3 regions of the Bradyrhizobium sp. UFLA05-112 genome follow, and region 3 is predicted to be linked to each of the others. Evidence: riboswitches for the same ligand, from Rfam matches in the RefSeq annotation. Region 3 holds a riboswitch; each other region holds the start of a gene.

What was found. A riboswitch is a leader RNA that binds a small molecule or an ion and turns the genes downstream of it on or off. The one in region 3 is predicted to bind S-adenosylmethionine.
Region 1: linked by a shared signal. The riboswitch ahead of metX (homoserine O-acetyltransferase MetX) and the one ahead of SO180_RS05020 (O-succinylhomoserine sulfhydrylase) in region 3 are both predicted to bind S-adenosylmethionine.
Region 2: linked by a shared signal. The riboswitch ahead of SO180_RS26640 (hypothetical protein) and the one ahead of SO180_RS05020 (O-succinylhomoserine sulfhydrylase) in region 3 are both predicted to bind S-adenosylmethionine.

The regions. Positions count from the first base shown of each region.
Region 1 is NZ_JBANBK010000058.1:43,333-47,883, forward strand. It holds gene SO180_RS28695 (alpha/beta fold hydrolase) at 1-707, shown strand, start outside; gene metW (methionine biosynthesis protein MetW) at 825-1,487, opposite strand; gene metX (homoserine O-acetyltransferase MetX) at 1,490-2,689, opposite strand; SAM riboswitch at 2,780-2,859, opposite strand; gene SO180_RS28710 (chorismate mutase) at 3,054-3,914, shown strand; gene hisC (histidinol-phosphate transaminase) at 3,944-4,551, shown strand, end outside.
Region 2 is NZ_JBANBK010000051.1:57,586-62,136, reverse strand. It holds partial or broken gene SO180_RS26655 (adenylate/guanylate cyclase domain-containing protein) at 1-858, opposite strand, end outside; gene SO180_RS26650 (hypothetical protein) at 1,295-1,945, opposite strand; gene SO180_RS26645 (hypothetical protein) at 2,341-2,622, opposite strand; SAM-I-IV-variant riboswitch at 3,052-3,150, shown strand; gene SO180_RS26640 (hypothetical protein) at 3,188-3,760, shown strand; gene SO180_RS26635 (recombinase family protein) at 4,071-4,551, opposite strand, start outside.
Region 3 is NZ_JBANBK010000006.1:2,685-7,235, forward strand. It holds gene SO180_RS05005 (hypothetical protein) at 1-292, opposite strand, end outside; gene SO180_RS05010 (PAS domain S-box protein) at 397-819, opposite strand; gene SO180_RS05015 (2'-deoxycytidine 5'-triphosphate deaminase) at 1,005-2,141, opposite strand; SAM riboswitch at 2,221-2,300, shown strand; gene SO180_RS05020 (O-succinylhomoserine sulfhydrylase) at 2,375-3,562, shown strand; gene SO180_RS05025 (SGNH/GDSL hydrolase family protein) at 3,693-4,551, opposite strand, start outside.

The DNA of each region.
Region 1 (4,551 bases), on a different contig from region 3:
CACGCGGCTATACGCCGTCGGACGTGCCCGCGTCAGCCGACCTCTACACTTACAAACACTTCTACACCGACGCGCTCGCCGTGCTCGATCATCTCGGCATCGACAAGGCTCATCTCGTCGGGCTTTCGATGGGCGCCTATTCGTCGCTTCAGATCGGCTTGAGCGCGCCACAGCGCGCGCTGTCGATGACGCTGGCCGGCGTCGGCTCAGGCTCGGAGCTCGACAACCTCGAAGCCTGGCGCAAGCAGTGCCGCGCCAATGCCGAGCAGTTCGAAACGCTGGGCTCCGCGGAAGTCGCGAAAGTCACGCGCGAGGCGCCGAGCCGGATCCCCTTCCTCGTGAAGGACCCGCGCGGCCACGCCGATTTCTATGCCGCACTCGCGCGCCACGATTCCAGGGGCTCGGCCAACACCATGCGCGGCTTCCAGGGCGGACGTCCCTCGATCTACACGATGACGGACGCGATCGGGCGCGTCGCCACGCCCGCGCTGATCATCTGCGGCGACGAGGACGACCCGTGCATCGGGCCGAGCCTGTTCCTGAAGAAGCATCTGCCGGCGGCGGGGCTTGCGATGTTTCCGAAGTCAGGTCACGTGCTCAATCTCGAAGAGCCCGCGCTGTTCAACGAGACGGTGGAGCGGTTCATCACGCTGGTGGAAGCGGGCCGATGGCCGGTGCGCGATCCGCGGTCGGTGCCGGCGAATTGATGCGAAGGCGTCACCTCATACTCCGTCACTGCGAGCGCAGCGAAGCAATCCAGACTCTCGCCGCGGAAAGACTCTGGATTGCTTCGTCGCTTCGCTCCTCGCAATGACGGGAGGCTACTACTTCCCGCCGCCGCGGCTCAGCAGAAACACGCCCTGCTCGCCGAACAGATTCCATACCCACCAGGGCAGCCTGAGCCGCAGCGGACGGCCGTAGAGATCTAGCGCTTCGGCGCGCTCCATCTTCACGCCGATCTCGTCGCAGAGCTGGACGAAATCCTTGATGGTGCAGAAATGGATGTTGGCAGTGTCGTACCATGTCGCCGGCAGATTCTCCGTGCGCGGCATGTGGCCGCCGATCAGGAGTTGCAACCGCATCTTCCAGTAGCCGAAGTTCGGGAACGACACGATGGCGCGGTGGCCGATGCGCAGGAGATTTTCCAGCACCACCTTCGGCTGCCGCGTCGCCTGGAGCGTCTGCGACAGGATGACGTAGTCGAAGGCGTCGTCGGGGTAGTTGAAGAGGTCGGTGTCGGCGTCGCCCTGCACCACCGCGAGCCCCTTGGCGACGCAGCGGTTGACGCCCTCGCGCGACAGCTCGATGCCGCGACCGTCGATGCCGCGATTTTCCAGGAGCTGCAGCAGATCGCCTTCGCCACAGCCCACGTCGAGCACCTTCGAGCCGTGTTTGACCATCTCCGCAACCAGCAAATGGTCGGCGCGAAACTGGCCGGACTGTTCGGTCGCAAGGCCGCCCAACGGCAGCACTTCCTGTACAGACATGGCTAGCCGCCCTTGCCGTTGAGGCCGCGCGCCTTGCCCGCGGATTGCAGGAAGGCGCGTGAGATATCGAAGAATTCGGGGACGTCGAGCAGGAAGGCGTCGTGGCCGCGATCGGTCTCGATCTCGGCGAACGACACCCGCGCGCTCGACGCGTTGAGCGCGTGCACCAGCGCACGCGATTCCGAGGTCGGGAACAGCCAGTCGCTGGTAAAGGACACCACGCAGAAGCGTGTCTTGACGCCGGCAAACGCCTTCGCCAGCACGCCGTCATGGTCGCCGGCGATGTCGAAATAGTCCATGGCCCGCGTCAGATAGAGATAGCTGTTGGCATCGAAACGCTCGACGAAGGACGAGCCCTGGTAGCGCAGATAGCTCTCGACCTGAAAATCGGCATCGAACGAGAACGTCGGCAGCTCGCGGTCTTGCATGCGCCGGCCGAACTTGCGGTGCAGCGCGGCATCGGAGAGGTAGGTGATGTGCGCAGCCATCCGCGCCACCGCCAGCCCGCGATGCGGATGGATGCCGTGATCGGTATAGCGGCCGTTGTGCCAGTCGGGATCGGCCATGACGGCCTGGCGGCCGAGCTCGTGGAAGGCGATGTTCTGCGCGGAGTGCCGTGTCGAGCAGGCGATCGCGAGCGCGGAGAACACGCGCTCAGGATAGGCCGCGGTCCATTGCAGCACCTGCATGCCGCCCATCGAGCCACCGACCACGGCAAACAGCGTGTCGATGCCGAGACGGTCGATCAGCATCGCCTGCGCGCGCACCATGTCGGGGATGGTGATGATGGGAAAATCCAGGCCCCACACCTTGCCCGTCGCCGGATTGAGCGAGGCAGGTCCCGTCGAGCCCATGCAGCCGCCGATCACGTTGGCGCAGATGATGAAGTAGCGTTGAGGATCAAGAGGCCGGCCGGACCCGACCAGGGTCTCCCACCATCCGGGCTTGCCGGTGACGGGGTGGATATTCGCGACATGCTGGTCGCCGGTCAGCGCATGGCAGATCAGCACGGCGTTGGAGCGCTCGGCATCGAGCTCGCCATAAGTCTGGTAGGCGATCTGGAACGGGCTGAGATCGATGCCGCAATCGAGCGGCAACGGATGCTCGGCGCCGAAATACGCAACCTGCGAACTCGGATGATCCGCCTCGTGCGAGCGCTCTTCGGCGATCGCGGGGCTCGGTACTGACGTGACGCCAACCATCTGACCATCGACCTCGTTGGCGACGGCCCTCAAGCCGCCGCTGACATCAGGCCATGAAAAACCCGGCCTGAACGATAGGTTCGGCCGGGATCGGATGCGTCCCCGGCCTGTTTAGCGAGTTTTTTAACGTGGCTGCAAGCCGGCCGGCTCAAATGACCACGGAACAGGCAAAAACTAGTTGCTGGAGCGGTTTTCGTCAAGCCGCTGTACCGATTAACCAAAAGGGAGCCTTGCGAAGTCAGGCGAAATGACCGTCATTTCTCTTTGCTTTCGGCGTCCATCCTGCCTAATCAAGACCCATAGCGCCCGCGGGTCCGCCTCGGCCGATCCGCTTTTGAAGACCTCTCAACAGCCTCTGGCCCAAATGTCCCAACGTCCGCCCGCGCCACCATCGTTGCAGGAATTGCGCAAGGAGATCGATGCGATCGACGAGGAAGTGCATCGCCTGCTGATGCAGCGCGGCGACATCATCGATCGCCTGATCCAGGCGAAGCAGACGCAGGAGGTCGGCTCGGCTTTCCGGCCGGCGCGCGAGGCCAGCATGATGCGCCGCCTCGTCGAGCGACATCGCGGCATCCTGCCGCTCGACACCATCGAGAGCATCTGGCGCGTCATCATCTCGACCTTCACTTACGTGCAGGCGCCATTCTCGGTGCATGCCGACGTTTCGGTCGGCGAGTCCGCGATGCGGGATTCGGCGCGCTTCCATTTCGGCTTCACCACGCCCTATGTGCCGCATTTCAGCGCGCAGGCCGCCGTCGAGGCGCTGGCGAAATCGAAGGGTGATCTGGCCCTGGTCTCGGCGATCTCGAGCCGCACGCCATGGTGGAGCGAGCTCGAGGCCGAGGGCGCGCCGAAAATCATCGCGCGGCTGCCGTTCCTCGAGCGCGCCGACCATCCGGCCGCGCTGCCCGTCTTCGTGATCTCGCGGGTTGCCGACGACGCCATGGTCACGGAGGTCCAGACCTGGAGCGTGCGCGTGTCCGGCTGGAACGCCGACACGGCGAGGGCGCTGGCGCCGCTCGCCGACATCGTCGCGGTGCCCGATACCGCCTTCGACGGCGCTGCGCTGCTGGTGTCGGAGACCGGCATCGGCTTCGAAAAAATTAAAATGGCCCTGATCCGGGCCGGCGCCTCGGTCCGCTCGTCGGCTCTCGTCGGCGGCCATGCAACGCGCTATACGGTGCCCCCGAACGGGTCGACCAAATCTGATGTGAAGGCTTAAGGCCGCCCCGCATCCTTCCGGAGTAGACGATGTCCCGCCCCGTGCCGAATCCCGGCATTCTCGATATTGCGCCCTATACGCCCGGCAAGAGCCCGGTGCCGGAGCCGGGCCGCAAGGTGTTCAAGCTGTCGGCGAACGAGACGCCGTTCGGACCCTCGCCCAAGGCGATCGAGGCCTTCACGCATGTGGCGACGCATCTGGAGGACTATCCGGAAGGCACCTCGCGCGTGCTGCGCGAAGCGATCGGCCGCAGCTATGGCCTCGATCCCGACCGCATCATCTGCGGCGCCGGCTCGGACGAGATCCTCAATCTTCTCGCGCACACCTATCTCAGCCAGGGCGATGAAGCGATCTCCACCACCCACGGCTTCCTCGTCTACCCGATCGCGACCATGGCGAACGGTGCCAGGAACATCGTGGCGGCGGAGGCGAATTTCACCGCCGACGTCGACGCGATCCTGAAGGCGGTGACGCCGCGCACCAAACTCGTCTGGCTCGCCAACCCGAACAACCCGACCGGCACCTATCTGCCATTCGACGAGGTCAAGCGCCTGCGCGCCGGCCTGCCGTCGCACGTGCTGCTGGTGCTGGATGCCGCCTATTGCGACTATGTGTCTCGCAACGACTACGAAATGGG
Region 2 (4,551 bases), on a different contig from region 3:
GAGCAGCAAATCGAACTCCTCGCTTCGGCCGACGAGCGGCATCTGGCCTGAGCGCAACGCCTCGAAACGACTTTCTATAGAGCTCCTCCGCAGCGCCGCCCAGGACCGTGTCGGTCCGGCGAGGCCCTTGAGGTCCTTGGCCCCGAGATCCTGCAGTTCGAAGAGATCGCCGAGCAGCTTTCGAGTGCCCTCGCCAATGACCACGCAGTTCGGTTCGGCGATCGTCTGGAGGCGTGCGGCGAGGTTCGGCGTTTCGCCGACGATGCCGCGCTCCTGGGCTTCGCCCGATCCGATCAGGTCGCCGACCACGACCAAACCGGTTGCAATGCCAACGCGGGTTTGCAACGAAGCACGGGTCTGGAGCCCCGTCACCGCGGTGATCAGCGCCAGTCCCGCCCGTACGGCCCGCTCGGCGTCGTCCTCATGGGCCTTGGGGTAGCCGAAATACACAAGGACACCGTCACCCATGTATTTCGCCACAAACCCGTCGAAACGCCGCACGGTCTCGGCGACGCATCTCTGATACGCCGAAATAATCTCTCGCAACTCCTCCGGGTCCATGCGCGCAGAGAGCGCAGTGGAACCGACGAGATCTGTGAACATTACAGTCACCTGCCGCCGCTCGGCGTCGTGCCCCTGCTCAGGCGCAGCCCCGCGCGGCGGCGGGGGCGTTCCCGGCGCAGCAAGTTCGCTGATCGCGCGCAGCATTTTTCGGCGATGGCCGAGCAAAACCCCTATGTCCTTGAGATCCTGCTCAGTCAGATCTGGAAGCACGGAGATATCGATGCCGTTCTCGGCAAAGCGGTCCGCATACTCCGACAGTCCGAGCGAGGCCAGCCATTCCGTGATCGTACTCACCGGATGTCCCCTCACGGTTGGGTAGCCGGGGCACGCTACATCAAAACCAGATCAGCTTGAAGGAAATACGCCGATCTTGGGCGTGTCCGATGCGTGTTCCGCATCGTTTCTCCAAAAACGTTTGCAACAATCCTTCGGTCTATTGCGACGATCTCCATGCGATGTTTGAGAACATGCAATCCGTACTGGAGAGCCATTTCTATGTCAGCAAGTCAGCAAGTCAGACGGGGGGCGCGTCAAGGTGCGCGACACGTTGGCAGGCGCTAGTCGACTGCGCGAACCGCGGGCCCGCTGAAATTCTGCCAGTCATCAATCTCAAGATGGCGAGGTCGCTTAGTGTGAAAGTCGACAGCTGTCCTCGACCAGAGCCGTTCGGCGGATGCGTATTTCGATGCGCCTGCGGCTAGTCACCCAGCGCGCGCTCCAGAAGTTGGGCTCACGTGTGGTTCTGCACTCGTGCTTGATCCTGTTCGACCAGAACGTGACGTAGTTGAGCATACTTTGCTTTGTAGCCGGGGTTGAACCACCTCAGTTCAGTTGGCCCCTCCGCCTCTTTGTCCCAAACAAACCAAGCATAGGCCGTTGTCCCACCGCCTTTCGGCTCGACCCCGCTTGGGTAAAAGGTAATGCGCTCACTGAATACCCAGACGCGGGCGGGTGGCACTCTGGAAAAGATCGTATTCGCTCTGTTCGCGCCCTCTAAGAAGGCCAACCGCAGGAGAAGGGCGAGCTTTCGCTTCGCCAGCTTGACGCCGCTCGCGACAAAACCCTCGGCGCAATTATAGGGCGGATTGGTGATGATGTTGTCGGTCGTCTGCTCTGCACGGAGAAAGTCAACACCGGCTTCTCCATATCCTCGATCATACAAGTCAGAACTGCGAACAGGTTGGCCAGTCTGCTCCAGGACGCGGGACATGCTACCATCACCGCACGCGCACTCCCAAATTTCGCCGTTGAACTTTTCATTATCGATCAATGCGAACGTTGCCCAATCCGGCGTCGGGAAAAAGTCCGGTCCACCGAGGTCAGCGAACCTCTTCGCTGTCGGCTTGAAGCCGCCGTTCAGATTGTAAGTGAGATCGGTCACGCGAGATCTCCTTGCTGGAATAGGCAGAGTATCAGACTCGTTGATCTCGCAATTCCGCAAGGAGCTTCTGTGAGTCAAATTGACTCACCCGCTCCCTATCAATCCCTAAGAGCTTCCGATGGCGACCTGCTTCGAATATCCAAATGCTGATCGAAATGGGAAATCTGCTAGTACTCAAGTGCCTCGCAAAAAATGATGTAGAAGACATGCCACAGTAACCGGTACCGGTACCCTGGTCGCTCCAATCCCGGCTAAGCGCCCCGGGGGAGCCCACCCCCTCGGCGACAGCTGTCCACCGCGAGGGCAGCCAGAGCCGTTGGCGGAGCGTGTGCTCACGCGATCGGTGCTGGTCTTCTTGCGCCCGGCGTGATCGGCGGTCTGGCCGACCAGTCCGATTACGGGCGTTGACGGCGGCGGCGAGGCACAGCCACTTCAGCGCGCATCTCGTATTCTTCGATGATGAGACCGCCAAGCTCGCTGCCGTGGAAGATGCCCGTGAGCTGACGCTCGATAAACTTGTATTCGGCGCTGCCCTCGCGCGTGTGCTTCAAGCGATAGACCAGATCGGCGATCGTGTCTTCCAGCGCGATCTCTTCGGCGGTCTTCGGAACGTCAGGATCGTAAACAGTCATTGGCCCCTCGCGAGAGGGCGGCAGACGACCATCCTTCCACAGCAACCCATTTTCGTCGCAGGCATAGGGATCGCTACCGCACCGAATTATTCTACCCTAGCTGAGAGGAAACAACTACGGCGCAAAGTGCAGCCACCGTTACCCGCCGAACGGTAGAGGTGCCGACGGGCAGCACACTCTGATAAGGCAAAAATGAATGGCCGCGATTCCGAAAACGCGCACCGTACAGATTCTAAACGGTGGTTTAGCAAACTATAGCGGCTTGGCCTCCCGTCACTCCTCGGAGAAATTACCAAAAATGCTAGATGCTGGAGATACGACGAAGACCGCAGATTGGCGAAGCAAGTCATCGCGCGGCATGATGAGGCGCACGACCCGCAGGCCTCTTCTCTTTTCCAATTCGATCTGGCCCATCCTGGAGCGTCTCACGCGGCGATCTGGAATTTGACATGGTGTGCACACACGCTATTTATAAGTCTGCATCCTGAGAGGGCCTGATGGCCCCGCCAACCAGCCTTAGACCGGCAACGGTGGCACGACGATGTGGCCGCATGGGCAACAGTAGGTCGCAAGTCCTCCAGATGCGTGTGCAATCTCGGAGGATTTTTTTATGCTGCAATCACGACGTGGATTTCTGATCGGTGCAGGTAGCCTGCTGACGGCGGCGTTCGTTAGCGACGCGTGCTCCTTTATCCGCAGGACGAGCCAGCCTTTGCTGGCGTCGCCTTTGCAAGTGGTCGAGACCATGTACTGGCATGAAATTCCCGACGAGGGCTTTCAACTTACGCTAGGCCCGTGGAGCTTTGCGCCGCCCCCGCCGACGTGGCGTGAATTCTTTGTCAGCGAGGACATTCCACACCGGACCGACAAAGAGATTGAGACAATCTGTTGCTCTCACTTGATAGAACCGGGGGATTTCAACAAGCCAGTCCAAAGGCGCTACTGGGAGGACTGGTTCGATACCAAAGGCGGGCCGCTCGCCAAAGCTTATCACTTGCTAGAGAAAATCGATCTCGGCCCCGCGCGCGACTCTGGTCGCGGTCCGCTCCTCGAGTTCAACGTGGGATCCCATCCCGGCGACAACACCCATTACGTCAACGCGAAGGACATGCTTTCCCTGTCCCTGCTGCAAGCGCGGCTCATCGACCTCGGCATGCCGATCAAAATAGCGGAGGGCGCGTAGCGATGAGGGTCATGGCTGTTCACCTTGCATCAGGATTGCTTCCGGAGTCTGCCGGTGCGTTTTGCGACTCCGCCGCTGGTTTACCTGGGTCGCCCCTAAAAGCGCACCAGCGACTCGCGCTGAGTCGCCGCCACCGGTTCTGGTCGAGATCGTCGAAGTCGCCTCATAGTCCTCGCGCTGACCGAAGTGACGGTTGAGCGCGAAAAATTGGGCCGGGTTCAGGTACCCGATGGGACCCATGCGATCCCGACGTAGCCCCCCGGCCTGCCGGCTGGGCGCCCGCATCATCGTGTGCGGTCTGGCGATCCATTCAGGCGCCAGCTGCTCTGAGAAGACGCGCCACGGCAGTCGGATGCCACAAACCGCCGCGGGGCGCGCTGACGCCTTGCTGATTCAGCTCATGCGCAATAGCGCGAACGCTCGTGGCGCCCGTTCGCTTGATACTCTCGATGATACCTTGGAGATCGATTGCACGCCGCGCCGCCTTCTCCTTGATCTTGGCGACTGCTTCAGCGTTGCCTGTCTGCTTGCCGCGCAGAGCACGAGCGCCGTTCGGGTTACCAAGCCTCATGCCTTTGGCCTTCGCGGCGGCCAATGCCATCTTGGTGCGCTCGCCAATCAAACCGGCTTCCAACTCTGCGACCGCGGCCATCTGAGTGAGCAGAAACTTTCCTATTGGCCCCGGAGGAACACTCGGCAGGTCGCAGAACACCAAATCAACCTCGCTTGCGACAAGCGACCGCAGGAGGTCCACGTTGCGGGTCAATCGGTCCAGCTTCGCGAATATCAGT
Region 3 (4,551 bases):
TCTCATACATGTATTCGACACGCACGCCGCCGATCCAGTTGGAGAGATAGTGGTATTGCGCGGCCGCGACCGCCGGCGGCAGATGGCGCAGCCCGAGCTTGTCGAGCCCGGGCAGGAAACGCTCCTGCTGCTGGCGGCGAAACACGCGGAAGACGAATTCCGCGGCATCCGCAGTGCCGCGCCGCGTCACCACGGTGAGGATGAGGCCGGTGAAATAGGCATGGTAGAGATCGGCGATGGCACGCCAGCGTTTCCACTGGGCTTCCTGCGCGGAGTCCAAAGCGGCGGCCATGTTCGCTCCCGATCGTCGTTTTGATCGAGTGTGTCACTGCAATCCGTGGCGGGCAACCTGACGCTCATGCAGGGCGCCCTGCACGCTCCCTCGCCAATTCCGCATCACGAAGCCTGCGGAGGCGGCGCAGCCTTGGCCGCGCGCTCGCGCTCGACCCTTTCGGTCACGTCGCGCGCCATCGCCACCGCTCCGTGCACGGCACCGCCGGCATCTCTGACAAGCGCAAACGTCATCTCGATGTAGAGCTTGCGTCCGCTCTTGTGCAGTGCGCGGGTCAGCGTAGGACGGCCGGCAAGCTTCATCATGCCGCTCGACGTCGCAGTCTCAAAGCCCTTCCAGTGCGCGGCGCGCAAATGTTCGGGAACGATCAGGTCGAGGTTCTGGCCGAGCGCTTCTTGCGCGGAGAACCCGAACAGCGCGCTCGATGCACGATTCCATCGGACGATCGTGCCCGAGCGATCCGAATAGATCAGCGCATCCGCGGCGTCTTCCAGAATTCTTGTGTCGAGGTCGGATTGATCTGTCATGTCGCCACCTCGCTTACAGCTCGGATTTAGGTTCACATCCTGGCACACATTCGGTGTCATCGCCCGACTTGTTCGGGCGATCCAGTATTCCAGAGGCAGCTATTATAGAGTCGATAGGCCGCAGCGTACTGGATGCCCCGGTCATCAAGCCGGGGCATGACGGCGGCGGGTGGGTGGGCTAGCAGCTACACCCGAAAGTGCTTGCTCAGCTTCAATCCCTGCGCCTGGTAGTTCGAGCCGATGCGCTGGCCGTACATGGCATCGGGCCGCGCCAGCATCTTCTCGTAGACGAGGCGGCCGACGATCTGGCCGTGCTCGAGGATGAAGGGCACTTCGCGCGAGCGCACCTCGAGCACCGCGCGCGCCCCCTGCCCGCCGGCGCCCGCATAGCCGAAGCCGGGGTCGAAGAAACCGGCATAGTGCACGCGGAATTCACCGACCAGGGGATCGAACGGCACCATCTCCGCGGCGTAGTCCGGCGGCACCTGCACCGCTTCCTTGGACGCTAGGATGTAGAACTCGCCGGGATCGAGAATGAGGCTGCCGTCGGGACGCGCCGAGATCGGCTCCCAGAAATCCTCGATCGCGTAGCCGGCGCGGCGATCGACATCGACCACGCCGGTGTGGCGCTTGGCGCGATAGCCGACGAAGCCGCCGCCCTTTTCGCCGGAGAGATCGACGGAGACGGCGACGCCGCCGGTGAGATCGGCATCGTCGATGTCGACGAGACGCTCTGTCGCATGCAGCGCCTCGAGCTCGTCAATGCTGAGGATGGCATCGCCGGTGCGGAAGCGCACCTGCGACAGCCGCGAGCCCTCGCTCACCAGCACCGGAAACGTTTTAGGGCTGATCTCGGCATAGAGTGGGCCGTGATAGCCCGCACCGATCATGTCGAAACGGCGGGTGCCATCGGCGATCACGCGGGTGAAGACGTCGAGCCGACCGGTCGAGCTCTTCGGATTGGCGGCCGCGACGATCTCCGGCGGCAGCGCGAGACTCTCGAGCAGCGGCACGATGTAGACGCAGTTGGTCTCCAGCACCGCGCCGTCGGTGAGGCTGAACTCGTGCAGCTTCAGCTCGTCGATGCGCTCGGCGACGGTGGCGCCGGGCCCGGGCAGGAAGCTCGCGCGGACGCGGTAAGCAATATCACCGAGTCGCAAATCGAGGCTTGCCGGCTGAATCTGGCTTTCGACGAAGTCGTAGGCGGGCAGGATAAGCCCATCATCCGCCATCGCCGCGATCATGCGGTCGGGCAGGATACCATTGGCGTCGGCGGCGACCGTGAACGTCAACCGGTGGTCCTCATCTCGGGTCAAACGCATCCAAAAATGCGGAAAAACGAACCTTTTACCGCTATCCGATGGATGCCTTGACGAAAAGGCCATGGCGGAATATGAGCATGACTTATCCCGTGGTGATTTGAGCCGGCCGGCTTGCAGCCACGTTAAATAAATCGCTAAACAGGCCGGGGACCTCTGTGATCCCGGCCAGTGGAGATATCCAGGCCGGTTTTTTTGTGACCATTTTCGCATCGATGGTCATGTCGGAGGTACCTATGTCGAAGTCGCCCGCCAACTACCGTCCCGAAACCCGGCTGGTTCATTCCGGCACCCTGCGCTCGCAATATGGCGAGACGTCCGAAGCGCTGTTCCTCACCCAGGGCTACGTCTACGCGAGCGCCGAGGAATGCGAGGCGCGGTTCAAGGGCGAGGATCCCGGCTTCATCTATTCGCGCTATTCCAACCCGACGATCGCGATGTTCGAGCAGCGCATGATCGAGCTCGAGGGCGCCGAAGCCGCCCGCTCGGCGGCAACCGGCATGGCCGCGGTGACGACCGCAATCCTGGCGCCCTTGAAGGCTGGCGATCACGTTGTGGCATCGAGGGCGCTGTTCGGCTCGTGCCTCTACGTGGTGCAGGATCTGCTGCCGCGCTACGGCATCGAGACCACGCTGGTCGACGGTCTCGATCTCGACCAGTGGCAGCGCGCGGTCAAGCCGAACACCAAGACCTTCTTCCTGGAAAGCCCGACCAATCCGACGCTCGACGTGCTCGACATTCCCGCCATCGCAGAAATCGCACACAAAGGCGGCGCGCGGCTCGTGGTCGACAACGTGTTCGCGACGCCGATCTGGCAGAGCCCGCTCGCGCTCGGTGCCGATGTCGTGGTCTATTCCGCGACCAAGCACATCGATGGCCAGGGCCGGTGTCTGGGGGGCGTCATCCTGTCGTCCGAAGCGTTCACCGCCGAGCACATCCACAACTTCATGCGCCAGACCGGGCCGTCGATCTCGCCGTTCAACGCCTGGGTCCTGCTCAAGGGGCTGGAGACGCTCGGCGTGCGCGTGCGCGCACAGACCGACACCGCGGCCCGCGTTGCCGAGGTGCTCGCCAGCCATCCAAAAATTTCGCGTCTGGTCTATCCCGGCCGCGCCGATCATCCGCAGGCAGCTCTCGTGAAGAAGCAGATGCGCGGCGGCTCGACGCTGGTCGGGTTCGAGGTCAAGGGCGGCAAGCAGGCCGCATTCCGCGTGCTCAATGCGCTGAAGCTCGCCAAGATTTCCAACAATCTCGGCGACGCCAAGAGCCTGGTGACGCATCCGGCGACCACGACCCATCAGCGCCTGAAGCCGGAAGACCGCGCTGCGCTCGGCATCAGCGAAGGCTTTATCCGCTTCTCGGCGGGGCTCGAGCATGCCGACGATCTGATCGAGGATCTCACCGCGGCGCTGGAGAAGGCGTAAGGTAGCCACGCTTTCGGAAAAGTAGGGTGGGTTAGCCGAAGGCGTAACCCACCTCTTTGCTCTCCACTCGTCGAGAGAAGTGGTGGGTTACGCTTCGCTAACCCACCCTACAATCGCTACAGCAGCCGAGCTACATCGGCCGATAGGTCCGCACGTCCGCAGGCACGTTGACCCCTAACTTGATCTGGCCGACGGAGCGGATGATGTCGTCGCCGAGGAGCTGCGCGAAGCAGGCGTAGCCCCAATCATTCATGTGCAGGCCGTCGGAGATCACAAAACTCTCGACCGGAATGGCCTGCTTCTCGTGCCAGTCGCGCATCACCTCGAAGCGCGGGAAGATGCCGACGTGGCGGAGCTCCGCGACGCGGCCGAGCAGCTTCACCATCTTGCCGGCGCTCTCGGGACGCTCGGTGACGCGCGGCGAATATTGCGGATCGACCAGCACGATGTCTGAATCGCCGGCCGCCTGGATGCGCGTGATGCCGTCCTCGACGAGCTTTGCGGTGTCGCCCGGATCGAGGTTGCGCAGCACTGCATTGGTGCCGACCTGCCAGATCACGAGATCCGGATGCACGTCGATCACCTCCTTCTGGAGGCGCTTCATCATCTCGGGCGCGTCCTCGCCGCCGACGCCGGCGTTGATGACGGCGATGTCGGCGGTCGGATATTGCCGGCGAAGCTGCCCGGCGAGGCGGTTCGGATAGTTGAAATCAGGCGAGCTTGCACCGAAGCCTGCCGTCGATGACGATCCGAACGCGACGATGACGACTGGCTTGCCCGCGACCAGCTTGTTCGCGACGTGCGGCAGCGAGCCCATCGATTTTGCGCCGCCCTTGTTCGCGCTGCCCCTAGGCGGCAGGCACGGCACGCGGCTAAAGATGTCGCCGGCGGATTTGGCGACCTGCTTGACCTTGTCGATGGCCCGCGCGGTAAGACCGCGCTGCTCGGAAGATTCTTGCTGGCTGGTCGCGGCGGTCGTGGCCTGCGGC